4 regions of the Rhodoferax sp. BAB1 genome follow, and region 1 is predicted to be linked to each of the others. Evidence: predicted binding sites of a transcription regulator. Region 1 holds the regulator's gene; each other region holds the start of a gene.
The links. Region 1 encodes LexA, which represses DNA repair genes until DNA is damaged. Its sites were predicted from a motif close to ACTGTATNNNNATACAGT; they were not measured.
Positions count from the first base shown of each region.

Region 2: a site for LexA is predicted at 4,350-4,367, ahead of HTY51_RS01705 (LexA family transcriptional regulator). Genes of this name have one in related genera too.
Region 3: a site for LexA is predicted at 3,593-3,610, ahead of recA (recombinase RecA). Genes of this name have one in related genera too.
Region 4: a site for LexA is predicted at 4,843-4,860, ahead of HTY51_RS10315 (DNA topoisomerase IV subunit B). Genes of this name have one in related genera too.

Region 1 covers NZ_CP054424.1:1,973,446-1,981,058, forward strand. The annotation lists gene kdsB (3-deoxy-manno-octulosonate cytidylyltransferase) at 1-632, shown strand, start outside; gene adk (adenylate kinase) at 771-1,427, shown strand; gene HTY51_RS09465 (DUF6152 family protein) at 1,482-1,952, opposite strand; gene HTY51_RS09470 (hypothetical protein) at 1,970-2,389, opposite strand; gene HTY51_RS09475 (asparaginase) at 2,406-3,371, opposite strand; gene lexA (transcriptional repressor LexA) at 3,460-4,143, shown strand; gene HTY51_RS09485 (hypothetical protein) at 4,175-4,480, shown strand; gene HTY51_RS09490 (D-2-hydroxyacid dehydrogenase family protein) at 4,550-5,557, shown strand; gene HTY51_RS09495 (glutathione S-transferase) at 5,570-6,235, opposite strand; gene HTY51_RS09500 (3-hydroxyacyl-CoA dehydrogenase) at 6,354-7,613, shown strand, end outside.
Region 2 covers NZ_CP054424.1:331,593-339,205, forward strand. The annotation lists gene HTY51_RS01675 (SCO family protein) at 1-405, shown strand, start outside; gene HTY51_RS01680 (tripartite tricarboxylate transporter substrate binding protein) at 481-1,461, opposite strand; gene rpoH (RNA polymerase sigma factor RpoH) at 1,535-2,476, opposite strand; gene HTY51_RS01690 (phosphatase PAP2 family protein) at 2,578-3,285, opposite strand; gene HTY51_RS01695 (bacterioferritin-associated ferredoxin) at 3,449-3,676, shown strand; gene bfr (bacterioferritin) at 3,751-4,227, opposite strand; gene HTY51_RS01705 (LexA family transcriptional regulator) at 4,380-4,799, shown strand; gene HTY51_RS01710 (Y-family DNA polymerase) at 4,817-6,112, shown strand; gene prmC (peptide chain release factor N(5)-glutamine methyltransferase) at 6,136-6,963, opposite strand; gene prfA (peptide chain release factor 1) at 7,066-7,613, opposite strand, start outside.
Region 3 covers NZ_CP054424.1:3,490,420-3,498,032, reverse strand. The annotation lists gene sucC (ADP-forming succinate--CoA ligase subunit beta) at 1-916, opposite strand, end outside; gene argC (N-acetyl-gamma-glutamyl-phosphate reductase) at 1,078-2,010, shown strand; gene recX (recombination regulator RecX) at 2,011-2,481, opposite strand; gene recA (recombinase RecA) at 2,505-3,560, opposite strand; gene HTY51_RS16945 (MarR family winged helix-turn-helix transcriptional regulator) at 3,692-4,177, shown strand; gene HTY51_RS16940 (response regulator transcription factor) at 4,243-4,914, shown strand; gene HTY51_RS16935 (sensor histidine kinase) at 4,973-6,412, shown strand; gene HTY51_RS16930 (SPOR domain-containing protein) at 6,434-7,093, opposite strand; gene HTY51_RS16925 (biotin--[acetyl-CoA-carboxylase] ligase) at 7,108-7,613, opposite strand, start outside.
Region 4 covers NZ_CP054424.1:2,147,028-2,154,640, forward strand. The annotation lists gene parC (DNA topoisomerase IV subunit A) at 1-2,058, opposite strand, end outside; gene HTY51_RS10310 (lytic transglycosylase domain-containing protein) at 2,067-2,843, opposite strand; gene HTY51_RS10315 (DNA topoisomerase IV subunit B) at 2,843-4,810, opposite strand; gene HTY51_RS10320 (MFS transporter) at 4,913-6,133, shown strand; gene HTY51_RS18745 (hypothetical protein) at 6,130-6,258, shown strand; gene HTY51_RS10325 (SDR family oxidoreductase) at 6,313-7,125, shown strand; gene HTY51_RS10330 (bifunctional 2-polyprenyl-6-hydroxyphenol methylase/3-demethylubiquinol 3-O-methyltransferase UbiG) at 7,122-7,613, shown strand, end outside.

The sequences.
Region 1 (7,613 bases):
GCACCCGCGTGGTGGTGGCCGGCGACAGCCCCGGGATCGTGCAGGCCTGCCAGCAGCATGGTGTCGAGGTGGTGCTCACGCGGGTCGACCACCCCAGCGGCAGCGACCGCCTGGCCGAAGCCTGCGATCTGCTCAAGCTGCCCGATGAGGCGCTGGTGGTCAACGTGCAGGGCGACGAGCCGCTGATCGACCCCGCGCTGGTCTCGGCCGTGGCCGAGCTGCTGCGCCAGCGCCCCGAGGCCAGCATGAGCACGGCCGCCCATCCCATCCATGAGGTGGCCGACTTCGTGAACCCCAACGTGGTCAAGGTGGTGCTGGACGCGCGTGACCTGGCCCTGTACTTCAGCCGTGCACCCATCGCCTGGTGGCGTGACGGTTTTGCCCAGGGGGTCAAGACACTGCCGGATCCGGCGCCGCTGCGCCACATCGGCATCTACGGCTACCGCGCCGGCTTTCTGCGCCAGTTCCCGAAGCTGGCCCAGGCGCCGATCGAGGTGACCGAGGCCCTGGAACAGCTGCGTGCCATGTGGCACGGCCACCGCATCGCCGTGCACGTGACGCAGCAGGCCCCGGGGGCGGGCGTGGACACGCCCGAAGACCTGGCGCGGGTGCGCCGGCTGTTTGCGGCCTGAAGCGCGCCGGGCGATAGCCCCTGGGGCTGTAAGTTTCATCCCAGTTACGGCATGCTATCCTCGCCTCAGTCATGCAGCTGACATGCACCGCCATGGTGCTGTCGCTGGCTAAGAACAGCAAAACATCCGAGGGTATCCATGAGACTGATCCTGTTGGGCGCACCCGGCGCCGGCAAGGGCACGCAAGCCGCGTACATCTGCCAGAAATACGGCATCCCGCAAATCTCCACCGGCGACATGCTGCGCGCCGCCGTGAAGGCCGGCACGCCGCTGGGCCTGCAGGCCAAGGCCGTGATGGAGTCGGGCGCGCTGGTCAGTGACGACCTGATCATCAACCTGGTCAAGGAGCGCATCGCCCAGCCGGACTGCGCCCAGGGTTTCCTGTTCGACGGCTTTCCGCGCACCATCCCGCAAGCCGATGCCATGAAGGCCGCGGGCGTGAAGCTGGACTATGTGCTGGAAATCGACGTGCCTTTCGAGGCCATCATCGAGCGCATGAGCGGCCGCCGCTCACACCCGGCCTCGGGCCGCACCTACCACGTCAAGTTCAACCCGCCCAAGGTGGCCGGACAGGACGACATGACCGGCGAGCCGCTGGTACAGCGTGACGATGACAAGGAAGAGACCGTCAAGAAGCGCCTGGACGTCTACAGCGCCCAGACCCGTCCGCTGGTCGACTACTACAGCAGCTGGGCCAAAAAGGATCCGGCTGCCGCGCCCAAATACCGCGCCATCAGCGGCATGGGCAGCGTGGAAGAGATCACCGCGCGCGCCCTCCAGTCCCTGGCCGGCTGAAACGCCCGCGCGCCACGCCAACGCCCTGCCTTGCAGGGCGTTGTCATTTCCGCCTCAAGCCGGGCTGGACCGCAGTCCGTAGATGCGGGCCCCCACAAACAGGTACTCGGCACGCAGGATGGCCTCGCCCTTTTCGTCGTGGAAGGTGAAGCCCAGCACACCCATCGCGTCGCCCACCTTGAGCGGCGTCACGTTCCAGGCCTGCATGCGGGTGAGCGGCGCCAGCTCGATTTCCCAGCGGCTGTCCTTGCGACGCGGCAGCTGGGCCCGGGCCAGCAGGGCCTTGCCGTCGACCGGTGCGGTCTGCGCTGGCAAGGCGCGCTGCGCCAGATCGGGTGGCAGGGTGAGCGGGGACTGCAGTTCCAGCACCAGTTCGGCATGGGGGTTCTGCCAGCGCACGCTGTGCACGCGCCCCTGCAGGAAAATGGGCCGTTCCTGGTCGAAGCTGCTCCAGCCATGGTGGGCTCGCGCCAGCGGCAGCAGGCCGGGCAGCAAGGCAAGACTGATCGCGGTACGTCGTTTCATGCGTGACTCCGGTGGTCTCAGAGGTAGGCAATCCAGCGGCCACAGACCAGCACGGCCAGCCAGATCAGGGTGGACAGCAGCATCTGCACGCGCGCCAGGGTGTCGAGCTTGTGCAGGGAGCCCCGTCCGTGGAACCAGCCTGCATTACACGCCGCCGCCAATAACAGCAGCATCTTGAGGGTGAAAGCGCGGTTGGCCAGCAGTTCGACCGGCTGGCTGGCAAACATCAGCAGGCCCGAAGCCGCGGCGAGGCTGAAACCCGCTAGGGCCAGGCTCAGGCTCAGGCGGGCCAGCTCGCGCACCGGCAGCGCAGCGCCCAGGCCGAAAACCCGCAGTTCCAGCAGCACGAGATTGCCGACCAGCAAGGCGATGCCGCTCAGATGCACGACTTCGAGGGCCGGGTAGGCCCAGGCACTGGAGAGCAAGGCGGTGAACATGACGCGGGGCCGCCTCTCAGCGCAGGAGTTCGAGCATCAGCGCCAGTCGCGCCTTGACGGGACTCAGGCCGGGCGCCACGGGAAACTCGTCGGACGGCCGGGGCTGCAGAAACCCGTCGACACAGCGCGTGCTGCGCAGCACGCGCACACCGGCGCCCCGGGCGCGCCACAAGGCGGCTTCCAGTTCATGATGCACGGTGCCGCCCCCGGTGCCGGCCAGCACCAGGCCACGCACCGGCTGGGCCCCGTAACGCGTGGCGACGGCCGGATCCACCAGCGCGTCCACCGTGGCGCCGCAAGCCGCAGCATGGCTGAGCACGATCTCGACGCGCGGCAGCGCAGACGCCGTCAGCAGAACTTCGAGCAACATCTCCTGCGGCACACGCGGCCCAGGCCAGTCACGCTGGCGATCCACACGCCCCTGCTGCACCCGCCCGATATCACCGGCCTCCCCCGCGCTGAAGGCATCGAGCCGCGAGCTGTGGACCTTCTGCACGTCCTGTGCGCCAAGGATGCGGCCGGCGCAGACTGCCAGTACGCCTTGTGCCCCCGCCGTGGCAGCCACCGCCAGGGCATCGCGCAGGTTCTGCGGGCCGTCGGTGTCCGCCGCGTTGGCCGGGCGCATGGCACAGGTCAGCACCACGGGCTTGCGCGGTGCCAGCACGGTCTGCAGCAGAAAGGCGGTCTCCTCCAGCGTATCGGTCCCGTGGGTGATGAGCAGGCCTTGCACATCGTCCTGCGCCAGCCAGTGCACGCAGCGCTGCAGCAGCTTCTGCCACACGACCAGATCCATGTCCTTGCTGTCGATCTGGGCCACCTGCTCACAAAGCAGCGTGCAGCCAGCCGGGGTCGGCAGACCGGCCAGCAGCTCACCCACCGGCTGCTGCGCGGCCACGTAGTCACGGCTGTCGGCGGCATGGGGGGCGGCCAGGCCGGCAATGGTGCCGCCGGTGCCCAAAACCACGATTTTTTTCAAGCCCACTTGCAATTCCCTGAAAACTGGTTAAAAATACAGTTACTGGATATCGAGACAGTACCTTGTCTTCATCCCGCCCACAGGAGTCACCACCATGGACCTGCCGCAGTACCCGATCAAGCTGACCGCCCGCCAGCAGCAGATTCTGGACCTGATCCAGAGCGCCATCGCACGCACCGGCGCCCCGCCCACCCGCGCCGAGATCGCGACCGAACTCGGTTTCAAGTCGGCCAATGCCGCCGAGGAACATCTGCAGGCGCTGGCACGCAAGGGCGTGATCGAACTGGTCAGCGGCACCTCGCGCGGCATCCGCCTGCAAGGCGAGGCGCTGCGCTCCATCAACGAATCTCGCATCAAGCAATTCTCCCTGCCCATGCCAGACCTGTCCCAGATCGCCCTGCCCCTGATCGGGCGTGTCGCTGCCGGTTCGCCCATTCTCGCGCAGGAACACGTGGACCAGACCTATTACGTGGAGAGCTCGCTGTTCCAGCGCAAGCCCGACTACCTGCTCAAGGTGCGCGGCATGTCCATGCGCGACGCCGGCATCATGGACGGCGACCTGCTGGCCGTGCAGTCCACCAAGGACGCCAAGAACGGCCAGATCGTCGTGGCGCGCCTAGGCGAGGAAGTCACGGTCAAGCGCTTCCGCCGCAACAAGCACCTGATCGAACTGCTGCCGGAAAACCCTGACTACCAGACCATCGTGGTCGAGCCGGGCGACCCCTTCGAAATCGAAGGCCTGGCCGTCGGCCTGATCCGCAACACCATGCTCATGTGAACGCGCTGCGTCCGCCCCCGAAAGGTCAACGATGAATACCGCCTGGTCCGCCACCTACGCCCTCTGGACTCCCTTGCAAGGCCTGCTGCGCTGGCTGGCCCCCGCTGCTCCCTCGCGCCCTGCCACCGCCACGCCTGTGCAGCGGTCTTCCGTCCGCATGCAAGCCGCCATGGCCCGCGCCTGCGTTGCGCCGGTCCGTCGCCCGCTGCGCGTGGTACGCGTCATGGAAGCCGGCCAGCCCCGCTCGCAGGTGGGCCGCATGGTGATCTCCGGCCGCATGGCCGATGTCTGCGCCGAACTCGATCGCCTGGCCGCCTGCGAAGCCGCCCGTACCTGAGCCTCCTGCGCCGCTGCGCGGCTCCGCATCCGGGTTAATCCGCATGCGAGGCCAAGGCACAATAGCGGCATGAACATCGTGATTCTGGACGACTACCAGGACGTCGTACGCAAGCTAGCCTGCGCCAGCAAACTGGCCGACTACCCGCCCAAGGTCTATACCAACACCGTCAAGGGACTGGGCCAGCTCTCGGTCCGATTGCGCGACGCCGACGTGCTGGTGCTGATCCGGGAACGCACGCCTATCACCCGCCAACTGGTGGAAAAGCTGCCGCGTCTCAAGCTCATCTCCCAGACCGGCCGCATGGGCAGCCACATCGATATCGAAGCCTGTACCGAGCGTGGCATCGCCGTGGCCGAGGGCAGCGGTTCACCGGTCGCTCCGGCCGAGCTGACCTGGGCGCTCATCATGGCCGCCATGCGCCGCCTGCCGCAATACATAGGCAACCTCAAGCACGGCGTCTGGCAACAGTCCGGCCTGAAGTCTGCCGCCATGCCGCCCAATTTCGCCCTGGGCACGGTGCTGCGCGGCAAGACCCTGGGCATCTGGGGCTACGGCAAGATCGGCCAGCTGCTCGCCGGCTACGGCCGCGTGTTCGGCATGCGTGTGCTGGTCTGGGGCCGTGATCCCTCGCGCGAAAAAGCCGTGCAGGACGGCTATGAGGCCGCCAGCAGCCGCGAGGAATTCTTCCAGCAAAGCGACGTGATCAGCCTGCACCTGCGCCTGAACGAGGCCACGCGCGGCATCGTCACGGCCGCCGATCTGGCGCAGATGAAACCCACCTCGCTGCTGGTCAACACCTCACGCGCCGAACTGATCGAGCCCGAGGCCTTGATCAGTGCGCTCAATCACGGCCGCCCCGGCATGGCCGCGATCGATGTGTTCGAGTCCGAGCCCATCCTGCAGGGCCATGCCCTGCTGCGCCTGGAAAACTGCATCTGCACGCCACACATCGGTTATGTCGAGCAGGAGAGCTACGAACTCTACTTCGGCACCGCCTTCGACAACATCGTGAACTTCATCCAGGGCAAGCCGAGCAACATCGCCAACCCGGATGCGCTGAAGGTACGGCGCTAAGCGTGCCCCGGCTCAGGCCGACTTTTTCGCACGCAGCGCCAGCATCTGCTCGGTGCTGCTCTTGCGGTCGGCGTTGACCTTCTGCAAAGAAGGTCGCTCGCCCATCATCTTGACGTACTCGCGCACGGGCAGGCCCGCCAGCACATCGTCGCCATAGATGATCCTGCTGGCACTCGATACCAGAGGCAGGTGCGCCACGGCAGCGCAATCGGCCAGCGTGAACTCCGGCCCGGCCACGTAGGGCGAGAACTTCACCAGCTTGGTTAAGCCGTGCACGCCACGCTCCAGCAACTTGCGGGTGCGCTCCTTCACGTTGTCCGAGACCTTGCCGCCAAAAAAGGCTTCCGGGTAGAGGTTGCGCGCCACCAGTTCGAGGTGCAGTTCACTGTAGATGATGATCTCGCGCACCTTGGCTGCGGCATAGGGGTCGGCCGGCAACAGCGGTTTTTGCGGATAGGTCGCCTCGATGTACTCGGCGCAGGCGCCGGACTCGGAGACCGGGCCCTGCGGCGTGTCCAGGAAGGGCACCTTGCCCATGGGGGAGCGGTCCACCAGCAGGCTGTCGGTATGGCCGGTCCAGACCAGTTCCTCCACAAAAGGGACGTCCTTTTCCATCAACTGCAGCTTGATCTTGTTGTAGTAGTTGCTGGCAGAGAATCCGCAAAGTTTCAGGGTCATGGTGTCACCTCAGGTGGTTGTTGGCCGATGGTCACCCTGGAGTCTGGCAGAGGATGAGGCACGGAGCAGTCCGGCAGGCGACTCCGGACCGGCAGACGACAGAGTGATAATTCCGGCCATGAAACCCGTCCATGCACACATTGCCGTCGTCGGCACCGGCGCCATGGGCCGCGGCATCGCCCAGATCGCGGCCCAGGCCGGCAGCACCGTCCTCCTCCATGACCAGCAGGCTGCGGCCATGGCGGCAGCGCAGCAGTCGATCTGCGAGCAGTGGGACAAGCTGGTGGACAAGGGCCGTTTGGATGCGGCCGCGGCTGCAGCCTGCAAAACCCGCCTGAAGACGGCCGCCAGCCTGCAGGACCTGGCCACTTGCGACCTGGTGGTGGAAGCCATCGTCGAGCGGCTCGACGTCAAAGCGGCCCTGTTCGCCGAACTCGAAGGCATCGTCGGCGCCAGCACGGTGCTGGCGAGCAACACCTCTTCGCTCTCGATCACGGCCATCGCCGCCCGGCTGAAGTCACCGCAGCGCGTGGCCGGTTACCACTTCTTCAACCCGGTGCCGGTCATGAAAGTGGTCGAAGTCATCGCCGGCCTCAAGACCGATCCGGCCATCTGCACCGCGCTCTGCGACTACGCCCGTCAGATGGGCCACACCCCGGTGACGGCGCAGGACACGCCGGGTTTCATCGTCAACCACGCCGGCCGCGGTTATGGCACCGAGGCGCTACGCATCGCCGGCGAGGGCGTGGCCGACTACGCCACCATCGACCGCATCCTGCGCGACCAGGCCGGCTTCAAGCTCGGCCCCTTCGAGCTGATGGACCTGACCGCGCTGGACGTCTCGCACCCGGTGATGGAATCCATCTACCACCAGTACTACGAGGAACCGCGCTACCGCCCCAGCGTCATCACGGCGCAGCGCCTGGCCGGAGGTGTGCTGGGCCGCAAGACAGGCGAGGGTTTCTACCGCTACGACAAGAACGTGGCCCAGGTGGCGCCCGAAGCCCCCGTACCGCAAGTCAGCGAGATGCCCCCGGTCTGGGTTTCGACGCGCGCCACGCGCCGCGCCGAGCTCTACCAGCTGCTCAAGGACCTGGGCGCGAAGATCGAGACCGGCCCGTCGCCCTCGGCCCACGCGCTCACGCTGGTGGCACCGCTGGGCTTCGACGTCACCACGGTGGCCGTGGTCGAGCGCCTGGACCCGGCGCGCACCGTGGGCATCGACCTGCTGATCGAGGACGCCGCAACGAAGCGCCGCGTGCTGGCCACCAACCCGGCCACCCGCGCTGACATGCGCGACGCCGCCCACGCCCTGTTCGCGCGCGACGGCAAGGCGGTCAGCGTGATCCGCGACAGCGGCGGTTTCATCACCCAGCGC
Region 2 (7,613 bases), 1.6 Mb from region 1:
TTCTTCGGCTACACGCAGTGCCCGGACGTCTGCCCCACTTCCATGACCGAACTGGTGGCAGTGAAGAAGCTGCTGGGTCCGGACGGCGAGAAGCTGCAGGGCCTGTTCGTCACCGTTGATCCCGCGCGCGACACGCCCGAGGTGATGAAGAGCTACATGAGCAACTTCGATCCGACCTTCCTCGCGCTGTATGCGCCCAGCCCCGAGCAACTGGCCGCGGTGGCCAAGGACTACAAGGTCTATTACAAGAAGGTCGATGGCAAGACACCCACCAGTTACACCATGGACCACTCGGCCGGCATGTACATCTACGACACCCAGGGTCGTTTGCGCCTGTATTCGCGCTACGGCAGCGGGGCGGGGGCGCTGGCTTCGGATATCAGGCAGCTCCTGCAGGAGAAGTGATCTCCGTGCCGCCGAGAAAAAGCCCGCCATTGGCGGGCTTTTTCTTGCGTGGCAGTCAGGCCCCAGACCGGGGGATCACTCCACCTTGATCGCCTGGTCGCGGATGATCTTGCCCAGGGTGGCCGTATCCGCCTTGATGCGCAGGGCCAGTGCCTCGGAGGTCCCGCCGGCCACCTGCCAGCCCTGCTGGAACAGGCGCTGGCGCACCTCGGGGCTGCGTGAGATCTCGCTGAAGAGCGCGGAGAGTCTGGCGATGACGGGCTTGGGCATGGAAGCCGGGCCGGCCACGGCGTTCCAGATCTCCAGCTGGAAGTCTTTCACGCCGGCCTCGGCCAGGCTGGGCACTTCGGGGACCAGGGTGCTGCGGCCGGCCGACGTCAGCCCCAGCACCTTGACCTTGCCTGCACGTGCCTGTGCCATGGCCAGGCCCGGCGGCAGCATGGACAGCTGGATCTGCCCGCCCAGCATGGCCGTCACTACCTGCGGGTAGCCGGGGTAGGGCACATGCACCGGCGCCATGTCGGCGCGCGCCTTGAGCAGTTCCATGCCGATGTGGCCCACCGTGCCGATGCCTGGCGAACCATAACTCCACTTGTCGCCACTGCTGCGCGCCGCGGCCAGGAATTCGGCGGTGGTGTTGCCGGGTGCATTGGCCGGGGCGGCCAGCACCAGCGGCGCGGTACCGATCAGGCTGATGGGCGCCAGGTCTTTGGCCGGGTCGTAAGGGGTTTTGGGATTGAGCAGCTTGGCGATGGTCAGGTTGCCGTTGATCATCACGCCGATGGTGTGGCCGTCGGTGGCCTTGGCCACCATGTCGGCCGCGATATTGCCGCCGGCCCCGGGTTTGTTCTCCACGACCACGGGCTGGCCCAGCGCCTTGCTCAGGGGCTCGGCCAGCGTGCGCGCCACCAGGTCGGGCGAGGTGCCGGCCGGAAAACCGACCAGGATCTTCACCGCTTTGGTCGGCCAGGCCGCAGCCTGCTGGGCCTGCGCGCCGACGCCCAGTGTCAGGAGGCCGAGCGCCAGCAGGGCGCGGCGCAGGGGGGAGGGTGTCAATCGCATTCTTGTCTCCAAAGAAAAAGCCCCGGACTCATGGCAAGTCAGGGGCCTGTTGAGGCGTGCGCCAGGATCAGGCGTATTCTGCCAGCGCCGCCTTCATCTTTTTCATGGCGGCCACTTCGATCTGGCGGATGCGCTCGGCACTCACGCCGTATTCGGCGGCCAGCTCATGCAGCGTCATGCCGCCCGAGCTGTCGTCGTTGACCTTGAGCCAGCGCTCCTCCACGATGCGGCGGCTGCGTGCGTCCAGCGCGTCCAGCGCCGTGGCAATGCCGTCGCTGGCCAGCAGGTCGCGCTGGCGCGCTTCGATCATGGCCGTGGGCTCGTGGCTGGCGTCGGCCAGGTAGGCGATCGGGCCGAAGCTGTCCTCGCCGTCATCCGAAGGGCCCGGGTCCAGCATGACATCACCGCCCGACAGGCGGGTTTCCATCTCGATGACCTCTTCGCGCTTCACATTGAGCTCGCGCGCCATCAGGTCGATCTCGCTTTCGCTCAGCGTCTCGCGGTGGGTGCCGGCATCCGCCGCTGCAGCGTCGGCCTTGTAACCCTGCTTCTTGGAGCGCAGGTTGAAGAAGAGCTTGCGCTGGGCCTTGGTCGTGGCGACCTTGACCATGCGCCAGTTCTTCAGGATGTATTCATGGATCTCGGCCTTGATCCAGTGCAGCGCGTAGCTCACCAGGCGCACGCCCTGGTCCGGGTCGAAGCGCTTGACGGCCTTCATCAGGCCCACATTGCCTTCCTGGATCAGGTCGCCGTGGGGCAGGCCGTAGCCCAGGTACTGGCGGGAAACGGACACCACCAGGCGCAAGTGAGAGAGCACCAACTTACCGGCGGCCTCAAGATCGTTGGACTCGCGGAATTTTCGTGCGAACTCCTGCTCTTCCTCCAGGGTGAGCATGGGCAGGCGGTTGGCGGCCGAAATATAGGCGTCGAGATTGCCCAGCGGGGGCACCAGCGCCCAAGGATTCGCGACGGTCAGCGCGGAAGCGGAAACTCCAGTGACAGTGGTCATGGCAGAACTCCTTTCGAGGTCATGTTTCTATATTAGCACTCTATAAGAGAGAGTGCTAAGCGAGAAGTTCCTGAGTTTTTAAACAGTCTTTGCAGGCCGTCTCATGGCCTGCTGCGCAGGCGGGCAAAGACCTGCTGGTTGGCCAGGGCGCTGACCCAGCACAGCAGCGCCGACCACCAGGTGTGACTCGGGTAGTGCGCGCCGCGCAGGGTCTGGGCCAGGCCCAGCAGCAGGCCGGCCAGCAACACGCCGTGCAGCACGGCCCGGCCCAGGCGCCGCGCCTGGGCGTCGCCCTCCAGCCAGGGCAGCGCCAGCGCCAGGAAGGCATAGGCCGAGGAGACATGCCCACCCGGGAAGCAGTGCCCCGGCCCGCCGTCGACCAGGTCCCAGGCCCAGTGCGAAACGTAGACGGCCGCCCCGCCGAACTCCTGCAGGTCCCAGGGGCAGCTCGTATGGCTTAGGCCCTTGAGCAGGCCCACCAGCAGCAGGCTCAGGGTGACGCCGCTGACCACCTCCAGCCGCTGCAGGCCGTCCAGCTGGCGCAGCGGCCCGAGCGGGCGCCAGGCCAGGAACAGCAGGGCTGCGTAGGCCAGCAGGGCCAGGTTGTGCACCCCGTCGTGCAGCACCCGCTCCAGCAGCCAGTGGTGGCGCAGGGCAAAGCCGCCGCCGCCGGCCAGCCAGTGCATGGCGACCCGGTCCAGGTCGCTGGCGTCCCAGACCAGGGCTAGGCCGGCCAGGGAGAGGGTCAGCGCCAGGAAAGGGGCGCGTGGCGTGGAACCGAAGGCGGTGGCGGGGCGTGGCGGGCTCATCCCCCTATTGCAGCCGCCGCGGCTTAAGCGGGACTTAAATCGGCCGGCGGGAGCGGATCGGGCCAAAGACCGTGCGCCGGTCAGGGGCGGATAGCTGGGCTAGCCAATCGTATTGCAAACCATTATCATTCGCGTCAATAGCTGCTTCAACCCACTGTCTGCCATGATTGTTTGTGTCTGCCACCGCGTCTCCGACAAGACCATCGAGCGTGCTGCCCGTGCCGGGGCCGACTTCGACGAAATCCAGCTCGAACTGGGCGTGGCCACCCAGTGCGGCAAGTGCGAAGGCTGTGCCCGCGCGCTATGGTCCGAATGCCGGACCAGCCACAAGATGGCGCACCTGGGCCAGGAACTGGGCCTGGGCCGTTCCATTCAACTGGTCGCCACCTGAATCACCGCTGTCACACCCTCCAAAACAAAAGGGCTACGCACGGCGTAGCCCTTTTTCTTGCTGCGGTGAATGGCTCAGGAAATCTCGCCCATCTGGCTCTGCAGGTAGTTCTGCAGGCCTACCTTGTCGATCAGCTCGATCTGGGTTTCCAGGAAATCGATGTGCTCCTCGGTGTCGTCCAGGATCTCCTGCAGCAGGTCGCGTGAGACGTAGTCGCGCACCTTCTCGCAGTGGGCCATGCCGTCCTTGATGGTGGCTTGCGCGCCAGTTTCCAGCGCCAGGTCGCTGCGCAGGATCTCGGGCACGTTCTCGCCGATGTTGAGCTTGCCCAGGTCCTGCAGATTGGGCAGGCCATCCAGCGTGAAGATGCGGTCCATGAGCTTGTCGGCGTGTTTCATCTCGCCGATCGACTCCTCGTATTCCTTCTTGGCCAGCTTGTCCAGGCCCCAGTGCTTGAGCATGCGGTAGTGCACGAAGTACTGGTTGATGGCGGTCAGCTCGTTCTTGAGCTGGGCCTGCAGATGGGAGATGGCTTGGGGATCGCCTTTCATGGGCCTTCCTTTTCTCGGTGGTGGGAGACAGCTTGCATTGTCATCCAAAGCACGCTGCTTGCAAGCCCATGGTCTTGAGGAATGGGTCTGAGAACCATGCCCAGTAGGGCTTGCGGCTGTATACTGTTAATGTGAACAGTATTACATCCGGGATGCCGGTACCTGTGGCTGAGGCCTCGGTGCACACGCTGCTACGGCTCGATAACCGCGTGGCCGCAGGTTTCCCATCGCCGGCCGAAGACCTGGGCGGTCAGCGCGTGGACCTCACGCGCGAACTCGTCACCCATCCGCAGGCCACCTTCCTGCTGCGCGCGCGGGGCCACTCCATGGTGGGCGCGGGCATCCTGGATGACGACATTCTTGTAGTGAATCGTGCGCTCGTGCCGCGGCACCAGAGTGTGGTGGTGGCCGTGGTCGACGGCGAGTTCACCGTCAAGACGCTGTGGCAGCGCGCGGGCCGCGTCAAGCTGCAGCCTGCCAACCCGGCCTATCCCGAGATCGTTCCCGCCGAGGGCCAGACCCTGGAGATCTGGGGTGTGGTCACGGCCGCCATCCATCAGTTCGCGCACTAGTCGCGCAGGCCGGTCGCATGTACGCCCTGATCGACGGCAACAACTTCTACGTGAGCTGCGAGCGCGTGTTCCAGCCGCGGCTCGAAGGGCGGCCCGTGATCGTGCTTTCCAACAACGACGGCTGCGCCATCTCGCGCAGCAACGAGGCCAAGGACCTGGGCATCCGCATGGGCGCGCCCTGGCACGAGATCCGCTCCATGGAGAAAAGCCATGGCCTGGTGGCGCTCTCGGCCAACTTTGCGCTTTACGGCGACCTGTCCGACCGCATGATGGCGGTGCTCGCGGACTTCGGCACGCGCCAGGAGATTTATTCCATCGACGAGTGTTTCGTGGACCTCTCGGGCGTGCCGGGCGGCCTGGCGGAAAGCGGCCGGGCCATGCGCCAGCGTGTGCTGCAGTGGCTGGGCCTGCCCTGCAGCATCGGCATCGGACCGACCAAGACCCTGGCCAAGTTCGCCAACCACATCGCCAAGACCGCCGAGCGCAAGCCCGAGCCCTATGCGGCGCGGCACGCGCGCGTGTGCAACCTCGCCGCGCTGGAGCGCGCGGAACTCGACGCCCTGCTGGCCGCCACCGATGTCGGCGGGGTCTGGGGGGTGGGCTGGCGTCTGCGCGACCAACTGCGCGAAGCCGGCGTGCACACGGCGCTGGACCTGGCGCGTCTGGACCCGGTGCAGGTGCAGCGTCGCTGGTCCGTGGTGCTCGAGCGCACCGTGCGTGAGCTGCAGGGCAGGCCCTGCGTGGATCTGGAGGATGGCCCGCAGGACAGGCGCCACATCGCCGTCACACGCTCCTTCGGCCACAAGACCGGCGCGCTGGCCGATCTGCGCGAGGCCGTCACCGTCTTCGCCACGCGTGCGGCCGAGAAGCTGCGTCGCCAGCACGGCGTGGCAGCGCAGGTCTATGTCTACATCCGTACCGGGCACTACGAACAGGCACATCCTTATTCCAGGGGGCATTCCATCGAGTTGCCGCAGCCCACGAACGACACCGCGCGTATCGTGCATGCGGCCCTCGCGGTACTGGATGGCATTTACAGGGAAGGCCACCCCTATGCCAAGGCCGGTGTTGTGCTCATGCACCTGCAGCGCGAAGGCCTGCGCCAGGGGGCGCTCGATCTGGGCGATGCCCCGGCGCCACGTCCGCGGCTGGTGGAGGTGCTGGACCAGCTCAACCGGCGTTACGGGCAGGACACGGTCTTTCTGGCCAGCGCCGGCCTGGGCGGCCGCGCACGCCGCTGGAGCATGAAGCAGGAGCGTCGCACGCCGCGCTACACAACCAGTGTGGGGGAACTGCTGGAAGTGCGGGCTTGAAGCGGTTCAGGGGAGGCCGGTGTTCACGTGGGCATCCAGCGTCCGCCGCTGCAGCGTTCGATGCCTGCCAGGTCTGGATGTGATTGCACATCCGAAAAGCCAGCCTGCGCCAGCAAGGCGCGCACCGCCGCCGCCTGATCCCAGCCATGTTCCAGCAGCAGCCAGCCGCCTGGCGCCAGGTGCTGCGGCGCCTGCGTGACGATGGTACGGATGGCGTCCAGGCCGTCGGGTCCGGAGGTGAGTGCTTGCAGGGGTTCGTGGCCGAGTGCTTCGAGGTGTGGATCCCCTTCGGCGATATAGGGCGGGTTGGAGACGATGAGCTCGTAGCGGCGGTCGACGCCGTCCAGCCAGTTGCCCAGTCTGCAGTCGATATCCAGTTTCAGGGCGAGCGCATTGGCGCTGGCCACGGCCAGCGCATCGGCGCTGGCGTCGATGGCGCTGACTAGCGCATCGGGTCGCGCATGCTTGAGCGCCAGGGCGATGGCGCCGCTGCCGGTGCCCAGATCGATCACGCGTGGCGCAGGGTGGCCCTGGATGCACGCCAGTGCCCAGTCGACCAGGGTCTCGGTGTCGGGCCGAGGGTCCAGCACACGGCTGTCCACCTGCAGGCTCATGCCGTAGAACTCGCGCTGGCCGGTCAGGTAGGCCAGCGGCGTGCCGGCGGCGCGGCGGCGCGTGAGGTGGATGTAGCGCATCTCCGCATCCGGGGCGAGCGCGTCGCTGTCGTGGGCCAGCAGCCAGGCCCGGTCGTTCTGCGGGCGGCCCAGCACGTGCAGCAGCAGCAACTGCGCATCCAGCCGCTCCAGCCCGAGGGCGGAGCAGGCTGCGCTGAGGGCTTGCTGGATCTGCATGGTGTCCCGACGACGTTGTGTGCTACGGAAAATGTAGCTGCATTCTAGGGCTGCAAGCCGGATGGCGGGGGATTTGTGCGGTCCCGGGGCGTTTTCGGGCCCTTAGTTGTTGCCTACTTCCAACTCGGCCAGCTGTTCGGCCTCGCGCGCATGGCGCAGGGCGCTTACCACTTCGTCCAGCTCACCTTCCATGATGCGGTCGAGCTTGTAGAGCGTGAGGTTGATGCGGTGGTCGGTCAGGCGGCCCTGTGGGAAGTTGTAGGTGCGGATGCGGTCGCTGCGGTCGCCGCTGCCGATCAGCCCTTTGCGCATGGCGGCGTCCTTGGCGGCGCGTTCGCTGCGCTCCTTCTCCTGGATGCGGGCCGAGAGCACCTGCAGGGCCTTGGCCTTGTTGCGGTGCTGGCTGCGATCGTCCTGGCATTCGGCCACGATGCCGGTGGGGATGTGCGTGATGCGCACGGCCGAGTCGGTCTTGTTGATGTGCTGGCCGCCGGCGCCGCTGGCGCGGTAGGTGTCGATGCGCAGGTCGGCCGGGCTGATCTGCACGGCCTGGGCCTCGTCGGGCTCGGGCAGCACGGCAACGGTGCAGGCGCTGGTGTGGATGCGGCCCTGGGTCTCGGTGGCCGGTACGCGCTGCACGCGGTGGCCGC
Region 3 (7,613 bases), 1.5 Mb from region 1:
GCATGATCTTGAAGGCTTCGGTCACCTTCTCGGGGGTGGCGCCGCCACCCACGTCCAGGAAGTTGGCCGGCTCGGCGCCGAACAGCTTGATGGTGTCCATGGTGGCCATGGCCAGGCCGGCACCGTTCACCAGGCAGCCGATATTGCCGTCCAGGGAGATGTAGGCCAGGTCGAACTTGGAAGCTTCGATTTCAGCCGGGTCTTCCTCGTCCAGATCACGGAAGGCCACGATCTCGGGGTGGCGGAACAGGGCATTGGCGTCGAAGTTGAACTTGGCGTCCAGGGCGATGACATTGCCCTTGCCGTCACGGTTGAGCGGGTTGATCTCGACCAGAGAGGCATCGGTGTCCATGTAGCACTTGTAGAGCTTCTGGCAGATGTCGATGAACTGGGCTTGCGAGTCGGCCGGCATGCCCACGCCCTTGGCCAATTCCTGGCCTTGCGCCTGGCTCAGGCCGGTGAGCGGGTCGACGAAGACCTTGACGATCTTCTCGGGCGTGGCATGCGCCACTTCCTCGATGTCCATGCCACCCTCGCTGGACGCGATGAAGGCCACCTTCTGCGTGCCGCGGTCGGTCACCACGGACAGGTAATATTCCTTCTGGATGTCGGCCCCGTCCTCGATATAAAGGCGGCGCACCTTCTGGCCCTCGGGGCCGGTCTGGTGGGTCTTGAGCTGCATGCCCAGGATCTCGCCAGCCAGGCGCTTGACGTCGTCGATGGACTTGGCCACCTTGACGCCACCGCCCTTGCCACGGCCACCGGCATGGATCTGTGCCTTGACGACCCAGACCGGGCCGCCGAGCTTCTGGGCAGCCTCGACCGCCTCCTGGACTGTGAAGGCCGGAATGCCGCGCGGCACAGGCACACCAAACTGACGCAAGATTTCCTTGCCTTGGTACTCGTGGATCTTCATGAGGGCTCTCTCAGGAAATGGATTTCTGTCCGACCACGGAACCGGTGTGTCCCGTAGCTGGTGCTGGATTTAGCACAGCCTTGGAATGTATCATGTTGCTCTGCACAAAATCGGTGCGATCCGACCCGGCCCCAGAAAATCAGTCCAGCAAGGCATACGCCATGTCCGCCAAGAAAATCTTCATCGACGGGGAGGCCGGCACCACCGGTCTGCAGATCCGTGAGCGCCTGCTGGCCATGCCGCAGATCGAATTGCTGAGCATCGCCCCCGAGCGCCGCAAGGATCCGGCGGCCAAACGCGATCTGCTGGCGGGTGCCGACCTCGTCATCCTCTGCCTGCACGACGAGGCGGCCGTCGAGACCGTGGCCCTGGTCGACGCACTTGAAAAAGCCTCGGGCCGTCCCGGCCCCAAGATCATTGACGCGTCCACGGCGCACCGTGTGGCGCCGGGCTGGGTCTACGGCTTCCCCGAACTCACACGCACCCAGGCGGCGTCGGTGGCCCAGGCCCGGCGGGTGGCCAACCCGGGCTGTTATCCCACGGGGGGTATTGCCCTGCTGCGCCCCCTGGTCGACGCCGGCCTGCTGCCCGCCGACTATCCGGTCGTGCTGTCCGGCTACTCCGGCTACTCCGGGGGCGGCCGTCAGATGATCGAAGCCTACGAGGTGACCAAGACCGCGCCCCCGCTGGAGGTCTATGGCCTGGGTCTGACGCACAAACACCTGCCTGAACTGCAGCTGTACAGCGGACTGACTCGCCGGCCCATCTTCGTGCCGGCGGTCGGCAATTTCTACGCCGGCATGATCGACCAGATCGGCTTGCAGTTCGACCTGATGAAGGGTGTCACGCGTACCCAGCAGCTGGAAGACGTACTGCGCGCACATTACGCCGGCAGCGAGTGGGTGAGCGTGGTGCCGCCAGCCGCGGGGGGCCGCCTGGAGCCGACCGCGCTCAACGGCACGAACAAGATGGAACTCAGTGTCTACGGCAACGACAGCCTGGGCCAGGCTGTGCTGATCGCGCGCCTGGACAACCTGGGCAAGGGTGCCAGCGGCGCTGCGGTGCAGAACCTCCAGTTGATGCTGGGTCTGTAATCAGGCTTCTTTGTCGGCCGGATCACCGCCCAGCACACGGCGCACCACCTCACCGCTGAATCCGCGTGCCAGCAAGAACCGTGTCTGGCGCGCCCGCTCCTGCGGCGTCTGCGGCAGGGTCTCGAACTTTCTCTGCCAGACGGCACGCGCACGCGCCAGTTCGCTGTCCTTGAGCCCGGACAGGGCCTGCGCGATCAATTCGCTGTCCAGTCCCTTGTCCTGCAACTCCTGACGAATGCGCGTCGCCCCCAGCCGGCTGGCGCGCCGGTTCAGCACCGACTCGGCGACCCGCTCCTCGCTGATGAAACCCCGGGCCTGCAGCTCGTCCAGGGCCAAGGCCAGCGTGCCAGGCTCCTCCTCATGGGGCTGGAGCTTGCGCTCGAGCTCGCGGCGCGAATGCTCGCGCTGGCTCAGCAGGCGCAAGGCCCGCCCCTTGAGCGTAGGCTGGAACGACAGCCGGGCGGTGGCCATGGCCCGCTTACCCGCCCTCGGCCTTACTCGGCGACGGCCTCCGCGGCCTCGTTGAGCAGCGGAATGCCCAGGGACTCGCGCACCTTGTTCTCGATCTCGTGCGCCAGCTCTGCGTTCTCGCGCAGGAACTCGCGCGCGTTGTCGCGGCCCTGCCCGATTTTCTCGCCGTTGTAGGCATACCAGGCGCCGGACTTCTCGATGATCTTGGCGTTGACGCCCATGTCGATGATCTCGCCCTCGCGGCTGATGCCCTCGCCGAACAGGATGTCGAACTCGGCCGTCTTGAAGGGGGGCGCCACCTTGTTCTTGACGATCTTGACCTTGGTCTCGTTGCCAATGGCGTCATCGCCCTTCTTGATGGTGCCGGTGCGGCGGATGTCGATGCGCACCGAGGCGTAGAACTTGAGCGCATTGCCGCCGGTGGTGGTCTCGGGGCTGCCGAACATCACGCCGATCTTCATGCGGATCTGGTTGATGAAGATCACCATGCAATTGGTCTTCTTGATGGTAGCGGTCAGCTTGCGCAGGGCCTGGCTCATCAGGCGCGCCTGCAGGCCGGGCAGGGAATCGCCCATCTCGCCTTCGATTTCGGCCTTGGGCGTCAGCGCCGCCACCGAGTCGATCACGATCAAGTCCACGGCACCGGAGCGCACCAGGCTGTCGACGATCTCGAGCGCCTGCTCGCCGGTGTCCGGCTGGGAGATCAGCAGGTCGGGCAGGTTGACGCCCAGTTTCTGCGCGTACTGCACATCCAGGGCGTGCTCGGCGTCAACGAAGGCGCAGGTGCCGCCGATCTTCTGCATCTCGGCGATGACCTGCAAGGTCAGCGTGGTCTTGCCCGACGATTCAGGGCCGTAGATCTCGACCACCCGGCCGCGCGGCAGGCCGCCCACGCCCAGGGCAATGTCCAGCCCCAAGGAGCCGGTGGAGACGACCTGGATGTCCTCGATCGCCTCGCCCTCGCCCAGACGCATGATGGTGCCCTTGCCGAACTGCTTCTCGATCTGGGCCAGCGCGGCCGCCAGGGCCTTGGCTTTTTCACTGTTGGCGACGCTGATGGATTTGCCGGATACGTCCATGATGACTCCTTGAGGGGGTTGATTTGTTATCCAGTGTTTTTAACCACAGGCTGGATGCTTGATCAGTAATTTATCTGTCTTGTACTTTCGAGTAAAGCCATAAATTAGTCATTTTGGTTTACTATTTAGCCATGACGGATGCCGCCACCTTTCCGGTCGACGACGGCTGGCGCCAGACCCATCTGGGGCGCCTGCTGGGCCACGCCATGCGCCGCTTCGACCAGCGCGTGCTGCAGCTGATGGCGCACGATGCCGAGGTGCCGCTGGCCCTGTCCAACCTGGCCGCACGCGGCCAGGTCAGCGCAGCCCACATCCACATCACGCGCCACCTGGCCGTGCAGGGTGCGCGACTCCAGGAACTCGCGGAATCGGCAGGCATGAGCAAGCAGGCCATGGGCAAACTGGTCGACCAGTGCGAGGCCTGGGGCCTGGTCACGCGCGAAGCCGATGGGCGTGATGGCCGCGCCAAGCTGGTGCGCTTCACGCCCACCGGACTGGCCTGGTTGCGCGGCTTCCAGCGGGCCGTGATCCAGGCCGAAGCCGAACTCAAGCAGGCCGTGAGCCCCGAAGTGGCCACCGTGATTGCCCTTGGGCTGGAGGCCTATGCGAGCGCCTAAAATTGCGACACAACAACACGCAAGCCGTTGACTGCGACTGACAGCCGGCTGCCCAGGAGACCAAGATGCGGATTCTGATCGCCGAAGATGACCAGGTGCTGGCCGATGGCCTGCTACGCACCCTGCGCAGCTCCGGCGCCGCCGTGAACCACGTGGCCAGCGGCACCGAGGCCGATGCGGCCCTGATGACCAACAGCGAGTTCGACCTGCTGATCCTGGACCTGGGCCTGCCCAAGCTGCACGGCCTGGAGGTGCTCAAGAAACTGCGCGCGCGCGGCTCCAGCCTGCCCGTGCTGATCCTCACGGCGGCCGACAGCGTGGACGAACGCGTCAAGGGCCTGGACTACGGCGCCGACGACTACATGGCCAAACCCTTCTCGCTGCAGGAACTGGAAGCGCGGGTGCGCGCCCTGGTGCGTCGCGGCATGGGCGGCACCAGCAGCCACATCAAGCACGGCCCGCTGGTCTACGACCAGACCGGCCGTGTGGCCACCATCGACGGCCGCATGGTCGAACTCTCGGCGCGTGAACTCGGCCTGCTGGAGGTGCTGCTGCAGCGCACCGGCCGCCTCGTCAGCAAGGACCAGCTGGTCGAGCGCCTGTGCGAATGGGGCGAAGAGGTGAGCAACAACGCCATCGAGGTCTACATCCACCGCCTGCGCAAGAAGATCGAGAAGGGGCCGATCCGAATCGCTACCGTGCGCGGGCTGGGTTACTGCCTGGAAAAGATCCAGTGACCATGGGTCCTGCGCGCGGCACCGGCCGGCATCGGCACCCGGCAGACAGGCCATGCCGATGAAGCTGTTCCAGCGCGAGCAGCGCTCGCTCTTCGGTGAGATCCTGGACTGGATGCTCACGCCGCTGCTGCTGCTGTGGCCGATCAGCCTGGTACTGACCTGGCTGGTGGCCCAGAGCATCGCCGGCAAGCCTTTCGATCGCACGCTCGAATACAACGTCAACGCCCTGGCCCAGCTGGTCACGGTCAACCAGCAGCACGTGCAGTTCAACCTGCCGCTGCCGGCACGGGAGCTGCTACGTGCCGACGACATCGACACGGTCTACTACCAGGTCCTGGGCCTGCACGGCGTTTATCTCAGCGGCGAACGGGACTTTCCCCTGCCGCCCGAGGACGAACCCGTGCTGGCCGGCACCGTGCGCCTGCGCGACGACGTGCTGCACGGCCAGGACATCCGTGTGGCCTATATGTGGGTGGCCCTGGATACACAGGCCACCAAAACAGCGCTGGTCCAGGTGGCCGAGACCCTGGACAAACGCTCGGTGCTGGCCGCCGAGATCATCAAGGGCGTGATGCTGCCGCAGTTCGTGACGCTGCCGCTGGCCGTGCTGCTGGTCTGGCTGGCGCTGGTGCAGGCCATCAAGCCGCTCAACCGCCTGGAAGAACGCATCCGGGCCCGGCGCCCGGATGACCTCAGCCCGCTGGACGCGCAGGCCGTGCCGCTGGAAGTGGCACCCCTGGTGTCCTCGGTCAACGACCTGCTGCTGCGCCTGAAGGACTCGATCGGCGCACAAAAGCGCTTCCTGGCCGATGCCGCGCACCAGCTCAAGACACCGCTGGCCGGCCTGCGCATGCAGGCCGACCTGGCCCAGCGCGAAGGCACCAGCACCGAGGAGCTCAAGCAGTCGCTGCGCCAGATCGGACGTGCCAGCATCCGCGCCACCCACACCGTCAACCAGCTGCTGGCGCTGGCCCGCGCCGAAGCCGGCACCACCGCCATGAGCCGCCAGCCCTGCGACCTGGCACGCATCACCATGGAAGTCGTGCAGGACAGCGTGCCGCGCGCCATGGACAAGCACATCGACCTGGGTTACGAAGGCGCCCAGCCGGGCATGCCCGGCGTGATGTTCGAAGGCAATCCGACCCTGCTCAAGGAACTCGTGCGCAACCTGCTGGACAACGCCATCAACTACACGCCGTCGACCATCGACAAGCCAGGGGTCATCACCGCACGGGTGCTGGCCGACCCTTTCGGCAAGATCATCGTGCTGCAGGTGGAAGACTCGGGGCCGGGCATCACCCTGGCGGAACGTGAGCTGGTGTTCCAGCCCTTTTACCGGGCCCTGGGCAATGACGTCGACGGCTCGGGCCTGGGCCTGCCGATCGCCCAGGAAATCGCCCAGCAGCACCACGCGCGCATCAGCGTGGAAGACACGCACCCCGGACAGACACCGCCCGGGGCGCGGTTCACGGTGCGCTTCGACCTGACGCCGGACTGAAGACCCGTCCGCGCGCCCGGATCAGCGGCAGCTGCGCAGCGTCTTGTCGCCCAATACCGGCTTGAGTTCTTCCAGCCTGGGCCGCAGGGCCTCGTCGGCGGCCGGGATGCGCAGCAGGCTTTGCCGGGTCTCGGGCCGCTCCTCGACCACACGCGCCGTGCGCACACCCCGACGCTGCAGCGTATTCAGCGAGGCCTGGGCCTGGGCCTGGGTCTCGAAACGCCCCAGCGACAGACCCAACTGCAGTTCGGGGTTGTCCAGAGGCTGTAGCTTCAACTTCATCTTGTCCAGTTCAGCGCGCTTTTTCTCCAGCGCCGCGGCATTGGGAAACTTGCCCATGTAAACGATCCAGCGAGCCGGCTCCACCGTCGTCTCCAGGGCCCAGGCTCCGACCGGCAAGGCGGTTTCCAGCACCTTGCGCACGGCCTCGGTCTGGGCCTCGTCGAACAGGCCGGCCTGCAGGCACTCCGGCGGCTTGGGCGGCGTCAGTGCCACCTGCTCGGCCCGGCGCGCCTCTTCGGTCGGCAGGATGCGGATGGCCTCGGGCCGGATCTGTTGCTGCAGACGCTGCGGCTCGCTCTGCTCGGCCGGGGCCCAGCCGTAGGCGCGCAGCATGCCATGCGACCAGGCGAAATAGCCCGCATTCAGGAGGACCAGCAGCAGGACGAGGAAGCGCAGCATGGTGAGGGGGGTCTTCAGTTCAGGGGGCGGACACTGACTTCGGCACTGGAGATTTTCTTCAGCCCGGCAGCAGTATGCACGAGCAGCGCGCCGCTGCCATCCACGCCCCGGGCCTGGCCGATGGTCCCGTCGCTCAAGGTCACCTCGCGGCCGGCCAGCACATCCCTGGCTGCATAAGCGGACTGGAAGGGTGCCCAGCCCTGGACCTCGAAACGCTGCACGGCCTGAACCAGGGGCGCGGCCACCTGCAGCAGGGCCTGCGGCGCGTCGGTGCCGGGCACCAGCTCCTGCAGCCAGGCCGGTGCCGTGGCCAACCCGGTCGCGTCCCGCGGCGTGATGTTGATCCCCACGCCAATGACCGCGTAGCGCGCCGTGTCGATCTGGGTGGTCTCGATCAGGATGCCGGCCAGCTTGCGGTCGGCCAGCCAGACATCGTTGGGCCACTTGAGCCGCAGGTCCGGGTGCAGGCTCTGCACCACACTCAGGCCCACGGCCAGCGACAGGCCGGACCAGTCAGCCA
Region 4 (7,613 bases), 170 kb from region 1:
GGCGCAGACCACGTGGGTGGCAGGCGGCTGCGGCGGCACGTTGGCCGGCGAGGGGCGGCAGACGGTGTCGCCCTCGCCGCAGCTGATGAAGGACTTGCCGCCCTTCTGACGCGAGCTCATATTCTCCACCGTGGCCAGGAAACCATAACCCGAAGAGGTGGACAGCAGCAGCCAGGCCGAGGCCGCCCCGGCGAAGTAATGCACCAGTTGGGTCCCGGCCTCCAGTTCGACCAGGGTCGTCACGGGCTGGCCGTCACCGCGCGCCCCGGGCAGGCTGGCCACCGGCACGGAATAGACACGGCCCTTGCTGCCGAAGGCCAGCAGCGTGTCCACCGTGCGGCATTCGAAAGTGCTGTACAGGCCGTCGCCGGCCTTGAAGGCGAAACCCGCTGCGTCATGGCCATGGCCCTGGCGCGCGCGCACCCAGCCTTTTTGCGAGACGATAACGGTCACCGGTTCGTCCACCACCTTCACTTCGGCCACGGCCTTCTTCTCGGCCTGGATCAGGGTGCGGCGTGCATCGCCGAAGACCTTGGCGTCGGCCTCGATTTCCTTGACCATCAGCTTGCGCAGCGCGGCCGGGCTGCCCAGGATGTCTTCGAGTTTCTTCTGCTCCTCGCGCAGTTCTTTCAACTCCTGCTCGATCTTGATGGCTTCGAGCCGGGCCAATTGACGCAGGCGGATTTCGAGGATGTCCTCGGCCTGCCGATCAGACAGCCTGAAGCGCGCGATCAGCGCCGGCTTGGGTTCGTCCGAGTTGCGGATGAGGGCGATGACCTCGTCGATCTTGAGCAGGACCAGCTGCCGGCCTTCGAGGATGTGGATGCGCGCCAGCACCTTGTCCAGGCGAAACTGCGAGCGCCGGGCTATGGTGCCCTGGCGGAAGGCTATCCACTCCTCCAGCATCTGGCGCAGGGTCTTCTGCGTGGGCCGGCCATCCAGCCCCACCAGCGTCATGTTGATCGGTGCCGAGGTCTCCAGGCTGGTGTGCGCCAGCAGGGTGGTGATGAGTTCCTGCTGCTCGATGCGGCTGGTCTTGGGCTCGCAGACCAGACGCACCGGCGCGTCCTTGCTGGACTCGTCGCGCACCACGTCGAGCACGGCCAGCACCGTGGCCTTGAGCAGGTTCTGCTCGGACGTCAGCGCCTTCTTGCCGGCCTTGACCTTGGGGTTGGTCAGCTCCTCGATTTCCTCGAGCACCTTCTGCGTGCTCACGCCCGGCGGCAGTTCGGTCACCACCAGCTGCCACTGGCCACGCGCGAGTTCCTCGATCTTCCAGCGGGCCCGCACCTTGAGCGAGCCGCGTCCCGTGCGGTAGGCCTCGGCAATGTCTGCCGTCGGGCTGATGATCTGGCCACCTCCCGGATAGTCCGGGCCGGGCAGCAGCTCGACCAGCTCGCTGTCCGCCAGCTTAGGGTTCTTGATCAGCGCCACGCAGGCCGCCGCGACCTCGCCCAGGTTATGGCTGGGGATCTCGGTGGCCAGGCCCACGGCAATGCCGCTGGCGCCATTGAGCAGGGTGAAGGGCAGGCGCGCCGGCAACTGCTTGGGCTCCTCGGTGGAGCCGTCGTAATTGGGCTGGAAGTCCACCGTGCCCTCGTCGATCTCGTCGAGCAGCAGGGTGCTGATCTTCGCCAGCCGGGCCTCGGTGTAACGCATGGCGGCGGCGCCGTCACCGTCACGGCTGCCGAAGTTGCCCTGGCCGTCGATCAGCGGGTAACGCTGCGCGAAATCCTGCGCCATGCGCACCAGGGCGTCATAGGCCGCCTGGTCGCCATGCGGATGGAAACGGCCCAGCACGTCACCGACCACGCGGGCGCTTTTCACCGGCCTGGCGGCCGTGTTGCTGTTGGGCCCGCTGTAACCCAGGCCCATGCGCGCCATCGAGTACATGATGCGACGCTGCACCGGCTTCTGGCCGTCGCAGACATCGGGCAGGGCCCGGCCCTTGACCACGCTGAGGGCGTACTCCAGGTAGGCGCGCTGCGCGTAGTGGGCCAGAGTCAGGGCGTCGTCGCCCGCAGGATCGGTGGCTAAATCGAGGGTGGGTTGATCCATCGGTTTCTTCAGTAACTCTTGTCTTGTTTCAGGGCAGCGCCGGGCTCGGCCAGGTCGTCCAAGCGGGCGAACTCGGCACGCTCGGGCGGCGGAAGGAAACGGGGTGCGGCCTTGTCGGCCGCCGGCTTGAGCACGGCGTACAGCGCCAGCACGGTGCGCACGTAATTCTGCGTCTCGCGGTAGGGTGGCACCTGGTTGCCGGCACGGCGCACGGTCTTCAGGCCGGCGTTGTAGGCCGCCAGCGCCAGGTCCGGCCGATCAGGGAATTTGGCCAGCAGCCGGCGCAAATGGCGGCTGCCGACCTGGATGTTGGTGCGCGCATCGGCCAACTGGCGCGCCACCGGCCGGCGCCGCTGGTCCTCCAGGCCGTAGCCGCGCGCCGTCGCCGGCATCACCTGCATGAGACCGACCGCGCCCTTGGGCGAGACGGCTGCGGCGTCGAAACCGGATTCGGTGGCGATCAGGGCCTGCAGCAGCGCATAGTCGATGCCGTGCTCGCGAGCCGCCTCGCGCAGCAGATGGCGCACCGACTTGTAGCCCGGCGAGATCTCGAAAAAGGCATGCAGGCGCGTCGGCGCCATGGGCACGGGACCGGCACGCGTGGCGCCCTCGGGCGCCTGGTCCGTGAAATAGAGGGCGTAGCGCTCGTCCAGCTGCTCGGCCGCAAAGTGCGGCACACCCTTGTCGTCGACATAGGCCCAGACGTCGGCCTGCGCTGCCGGCTGCCACAGCAGCACCAGCAGGCCCAGGAGCACCGCGAAAGGACGGTATGCCGGGGAGGACATCAGATGTCCACCTCCACCGAGTCGCCGTGCAGTTCCATCAATTCACGGCGCGCCGCGGCCTCGCCCTTGCCCATGAGCTTGGTGATCTCGGTCTCGGTCTGCAGGTTGTCGAACGTTCCCAGGCGCACCTGCAGCAGGCGGCGGGTGTCGGGGTTCAGCGTGGTCTCCCACAGCTGCTCGGCGTTCATCTCGCCCAGGCCCTTGAAGCGGCTGATCTGGCAGCGCTCCTTGGCCACGCCTTCCTTGGCGCATTTGTCGAGGATGGCAACGAGCTCGCCCTCGTCCAGCGCATAGGCCTTGCTGGCGGCTTTCTTGCCACGCGCCGGCACATCCACGCGGAACAGCGGCGGGCGCGCCACGTAGACATTGCCCGACTCGATCAGCTTGGGGAAATGGCGGAAGAAGAGGGTGAGCAGCAGCACCTGGATGTGCGAGCCGTCCACGTCGGCATCACTCAGGATGCAGACCTTGCCGTAGCGCAGGCCGGACAGGTCCGGTGTGTCATTGGGGCCGTGCGGATCGACACCGATGGCGACCGAAATGTCGTGGATTTCGGTGTTGGCGAACAGGCGGTCGCGCTCGACCTCCCAGGTATTGAGCACCTTGCCGCGCAGCGGCAGGATGGCCTGGCTTTCCTTGTCGCGGCCCATCTTGGCGCTGCCGCCGGCCGAATCGCCTTCGACGAGGAAAAGTTCGTTGTGGGCAAGGTCGCGGCTCTCGCAGTCGGTCAACTTGCCCGGCAGCACCGCCACGCCCGAGCCCTTGCGCTTCTCGACCTTCTGGCCGGCGCGCTGGCGCGTCTGCGCCGCCCGGATGGCCAGTTCGGCCAGCTTCTTGCCGTACTCGACGTGCTGGTTCAGCCAGAGCTCCAGCGTCGGACGCACGAAGCTGGAGACCAGACGCACCGCGTCGCGCGAATTCAGGCGCTCCTTGATCTGGCCCTGGAACTGCGGGTCCAACACCTTGGCGCTGAGCACATAACTGGCGCGGGCAAACACGTCTTCCGGCAGCAGCTTCACCCCCTTCGGTAACAGGCTGTGCAGCTCGATGAAACTCTTGACGGCGGTGAATAGGCCATCACGCAGGCCACTGTCGTGGGTGCCGCCGGCGCTGGTGGGAATCAGGTTGACGTAGCTCTCGCGTACCGGCGCACCGTCTTCGGTGAAGGCCACCGCCCAGGTCGCGCCCTCGCCCTCGGCGAAGGTGTCGTTGTTGTCGGCAAAACCCTCACCTTCGAACAGGGGGATCACCGGGTCAGCGCTCAGGGTCTGCATCAGGTAGTCGCGCAGGCCGCCCTTGTAAAGCCAGGTCTGGGTTTCCTTGCTCTTCTCGACCGTCAGCGTGACGGTGACGCCGGGCATGAGCACGGCCTTGCTGCGCAGCAGGTGGGTCAGCTCGGTCATGGGCAGGACGGCCGATTCGAAATATTTGGCATCCGGCCAGACCCGCACCGTGGTGCCCTGCTTGCGGTCGCCGGCCCCCGCCGCGCGCGTGCTCAGCGGCTCCACCACGTCACCGCCGGCAAAGGCGAGCTGCGCCACCTTGCCTTCGCGGTAGCTGGTGGCCTCCAGCCTTTTGCCCAAGGCGTTGGTCACCGAAACGCCCACGCCGTGCAGGCCGCCCGAGAAGCTGTAGGCGCCGCCCTTGCCCTTGTCGAACTTGCCGCCGGCGTGCAGGCGCGTGAAGACCAGTTCGATCACTGGCGCCTTTTCCTCCGGGTGCAGGCCGAAGGGGATGCCGCGGCCGTCGTCCTCGACGCTCACCGAGCCATCGGCATGCAGGGTCACGGCGATCTTCTTGCCGTGACCGGCCAGGGCTTCGTCCGCTGCGTTGTCCAGCACTTCCTGGATGATGTGCAGCGGGTTGTCCGTCCGGGTGTACATGCCCGGACGCTGCTTGACCGGCTCCAGCCCTTTGAGGACGCGAATGGAGCCTTCGGAATATTCGGGGGTGGGTTTGACAGCCATGGCGCGGAATTGTAGACCCAGTCGCCCGGACAGCTGGATAAACATACAGTTACAACTCAAACCCAGCCGGCAGGCCATGGGCGAATTGGCTACAGTTCAGCGATGAGCACACACAATAAGCAACTCTCGATAGCCCAGGTGCTGATCTGCGGCGCCGCCATCGTCACCCTCTCCATGGGCATACGCCACGGTTTCGGCCTGTGGCTGCAGCCCGTCACCCAGACCCAGGGCTGGACGCGCGAGAACTTCGCCTTCGCCATGGCCATCCAGAACCTGACCTGGGGCTTCGCCGGCATCTTTGCCGGCATGCTGGCCGACAAGTTCGGCGCCTTCAAGGTCATCATCGGCGGCGCCATCCTCTACGCCCTGGGCCTGATCGGCATGGCCAATGCGCCCACGCCGCTGCTCTTCGCCCTGAGCTGCGGCGTGCTGATCGGCATCGCCCAGGCCGGCACCACCTATGCCGTGATCTACGGCGTGATCGGCCGCAACGTGAGCCTGGAGAAACGCTCATGGGCCATGGGCGTGGCCGCCGCCGCCGGTTCCTTCGGCCAGTTCCTGATGGTGCCGGTCGAAGGCTGGCTGATCAGCAGCCTGGGCTGGCAGCAGGCGCTGATGGCGCTGGGCATGGCCGCGCTGCTCATCATCCCGCTGGCCTGGGGCCTGCACGAGCCGAGCTTTGCGGCGGGCACGACGCCGAAGCGCGAGCAGTCCATCCTGCAGGCCCTGCGCGAGGCCTTCGCCTACCCGAGCTTCCAGCTGCTGATGGCCGGCTACTTCGTGTGCGGCTTCCAGGTGGTCTTCATCGGCGTGCACATGCCCAGCTACCTGAAGGACCATGGCCTCTCGCCGCAGGTGGCCAGCTACTCGCTGGCCCTGATCGGCCTGTTCAACGTCTTCGGCACCTACATCGCCGGCACCCTGGGCCAGCGCCTGCAGAAGAAGAACATCCTGGCCTTCATCTACTTCGCCCGCTCCATCGCCATCACGCTCTTCCTGCTGGCGCCGCTCACCCCCCTGAGCGTCTACATCTTCTCGGCCGTCATGGGCCTGCTGTGGCTGTCCACGGTGCCACCCACCAACGCCATCGTGGCCCAGATCTTCGGGGTGGCCCACCTCTCCATGCTCGGCGGTTTCGTCTTCTTCAGCCACCAGGTCGGCTCCTTCATGGGCGTCTGGCTGGGAGGTTACCTCTACGACAAGACCGGCAGCTACGACATCGTCTGGTACATCGCCATCGGCCTGGGCATCGCTGCCGCGCTGGTCAACCTGCCGGTGCGCGAGGCCGCGATCCGGCGCCAGCCCCAGGCGGCCCAGGCATGAAGAAGCTGCCGCGCCAACTGCTGGCCTGGGGCCTGGCCCTGGCCGTGCTGCTGGCCGTGTTTGCCCTCTACACCCGGCCGGACTTCCTGCTGACCCTGGCCGACCAGCTCTGGGCCTGTTTCTAGGAAAATCCCGTACCCGTCTGACATGAGGGCGTGGCACACTGCTGTGCCATGACCATGAAGACCTTCATCATCACCGGCGCGTCCGACGGCATCGGCGCTGAACTGGCACGCCAGCTGGCGCAGCGGCATGGTGCCGAGGCCGGCCTCGCGCTGGCCGCCCGCAAGGAAACCCAGCTGGAAGAAGTGGCGCGAGCGTGCCGCAGCCATGGCAGCGAGGTGCTGGTCGTGCCCACCGATGTGACCGACCCGGCCCAGTGTCGCGCCCTGATCGAGCGCAGCGTGGAGCGCTTCGGCTGGCTGGACGCCCTCGTCAACAACGCCGGTGTCTCGGCCCAGGCCCTGTTCGAGCAGGTCCAGCCCGAAGACCTGGGCTGGTACGAGGACCTGATGCGCGTGAACCTCTGGGGCAGCGTCTGGTGCACACACGCCGCCCTGCCCCATCTCAAGGCCAGCCGTGGCCAGGTGGTGGCCGTCTCTTCCCTGGCCGGCCTGGTGGGCGTGCCGGGGCGCACGGCCTACAGCGCCAGCAAGTTCGCCATGACGGGTTTTTTCGAGGCGCTGCGTGCCGAGCTCAAACCGGCCGGCGTCAGCGTCACCACGGCCTACCCCGGCGTGGTGGCCACGCAGATCCGCTACCGCGGGCTCAACGCGGCCGGTGTGGCCGCCGGCGCCAGTGGCCTGAAGGAAGACGACGCCATGCCGGTGGAAGTCTGCGCCCGCCTCATCCTGGACGGCATGAACGCGCGCCGGCGCGAAGTCGTGATGAGCACCAAGGGCAAGCTGGGTCGTTACCTCAAGCTGCTGGCCCCTGGCCTGGTGGAACGCATGGCCCTGGCCGCACTCAAGGACGAGGTCAAGCCGCGATGAGCGTTGCGGCCGTGCACGGCCTGGAAGCCCCGTCCCTTTGGGTCCAGCGCTGGACGCACCTGGTCCGCCCCGGCGGGACGGTGCTGGACGTGGCCTGCGGCCATGGCCGCCACCTGCGCTGGTTCGCCCGGCACGGCCATGCCGTCACCGGGGTGGACCGCTCCCCCGAGGCGATCGCCGCCGTGGCATCGCTGGGCACCGCCCTGGTAGCAGACATCGAGAACGGCCCCTGGCCCCTGCTGAACGGTGAGCAGCCCCGGACCTTCGACGCCGTGGTGGTCACCAACTACCTCTGGCGCGCGCTGTTTCCCGTGCTGCTGCAAAGCGTGGCGCCGGGTGGTCTGCTGATCTACGAAACCTTTGCCGCCGGCAACGAGACCGTGGGCAAACCCTCGCGGCCCGACTTCCTGCTGCAGCCAGGCGAACTGCTGGACGTGTGCCGCCCCCTGCGGGTGGTGGCTTATGAAGACGGCTATCTGGCCGCCCCC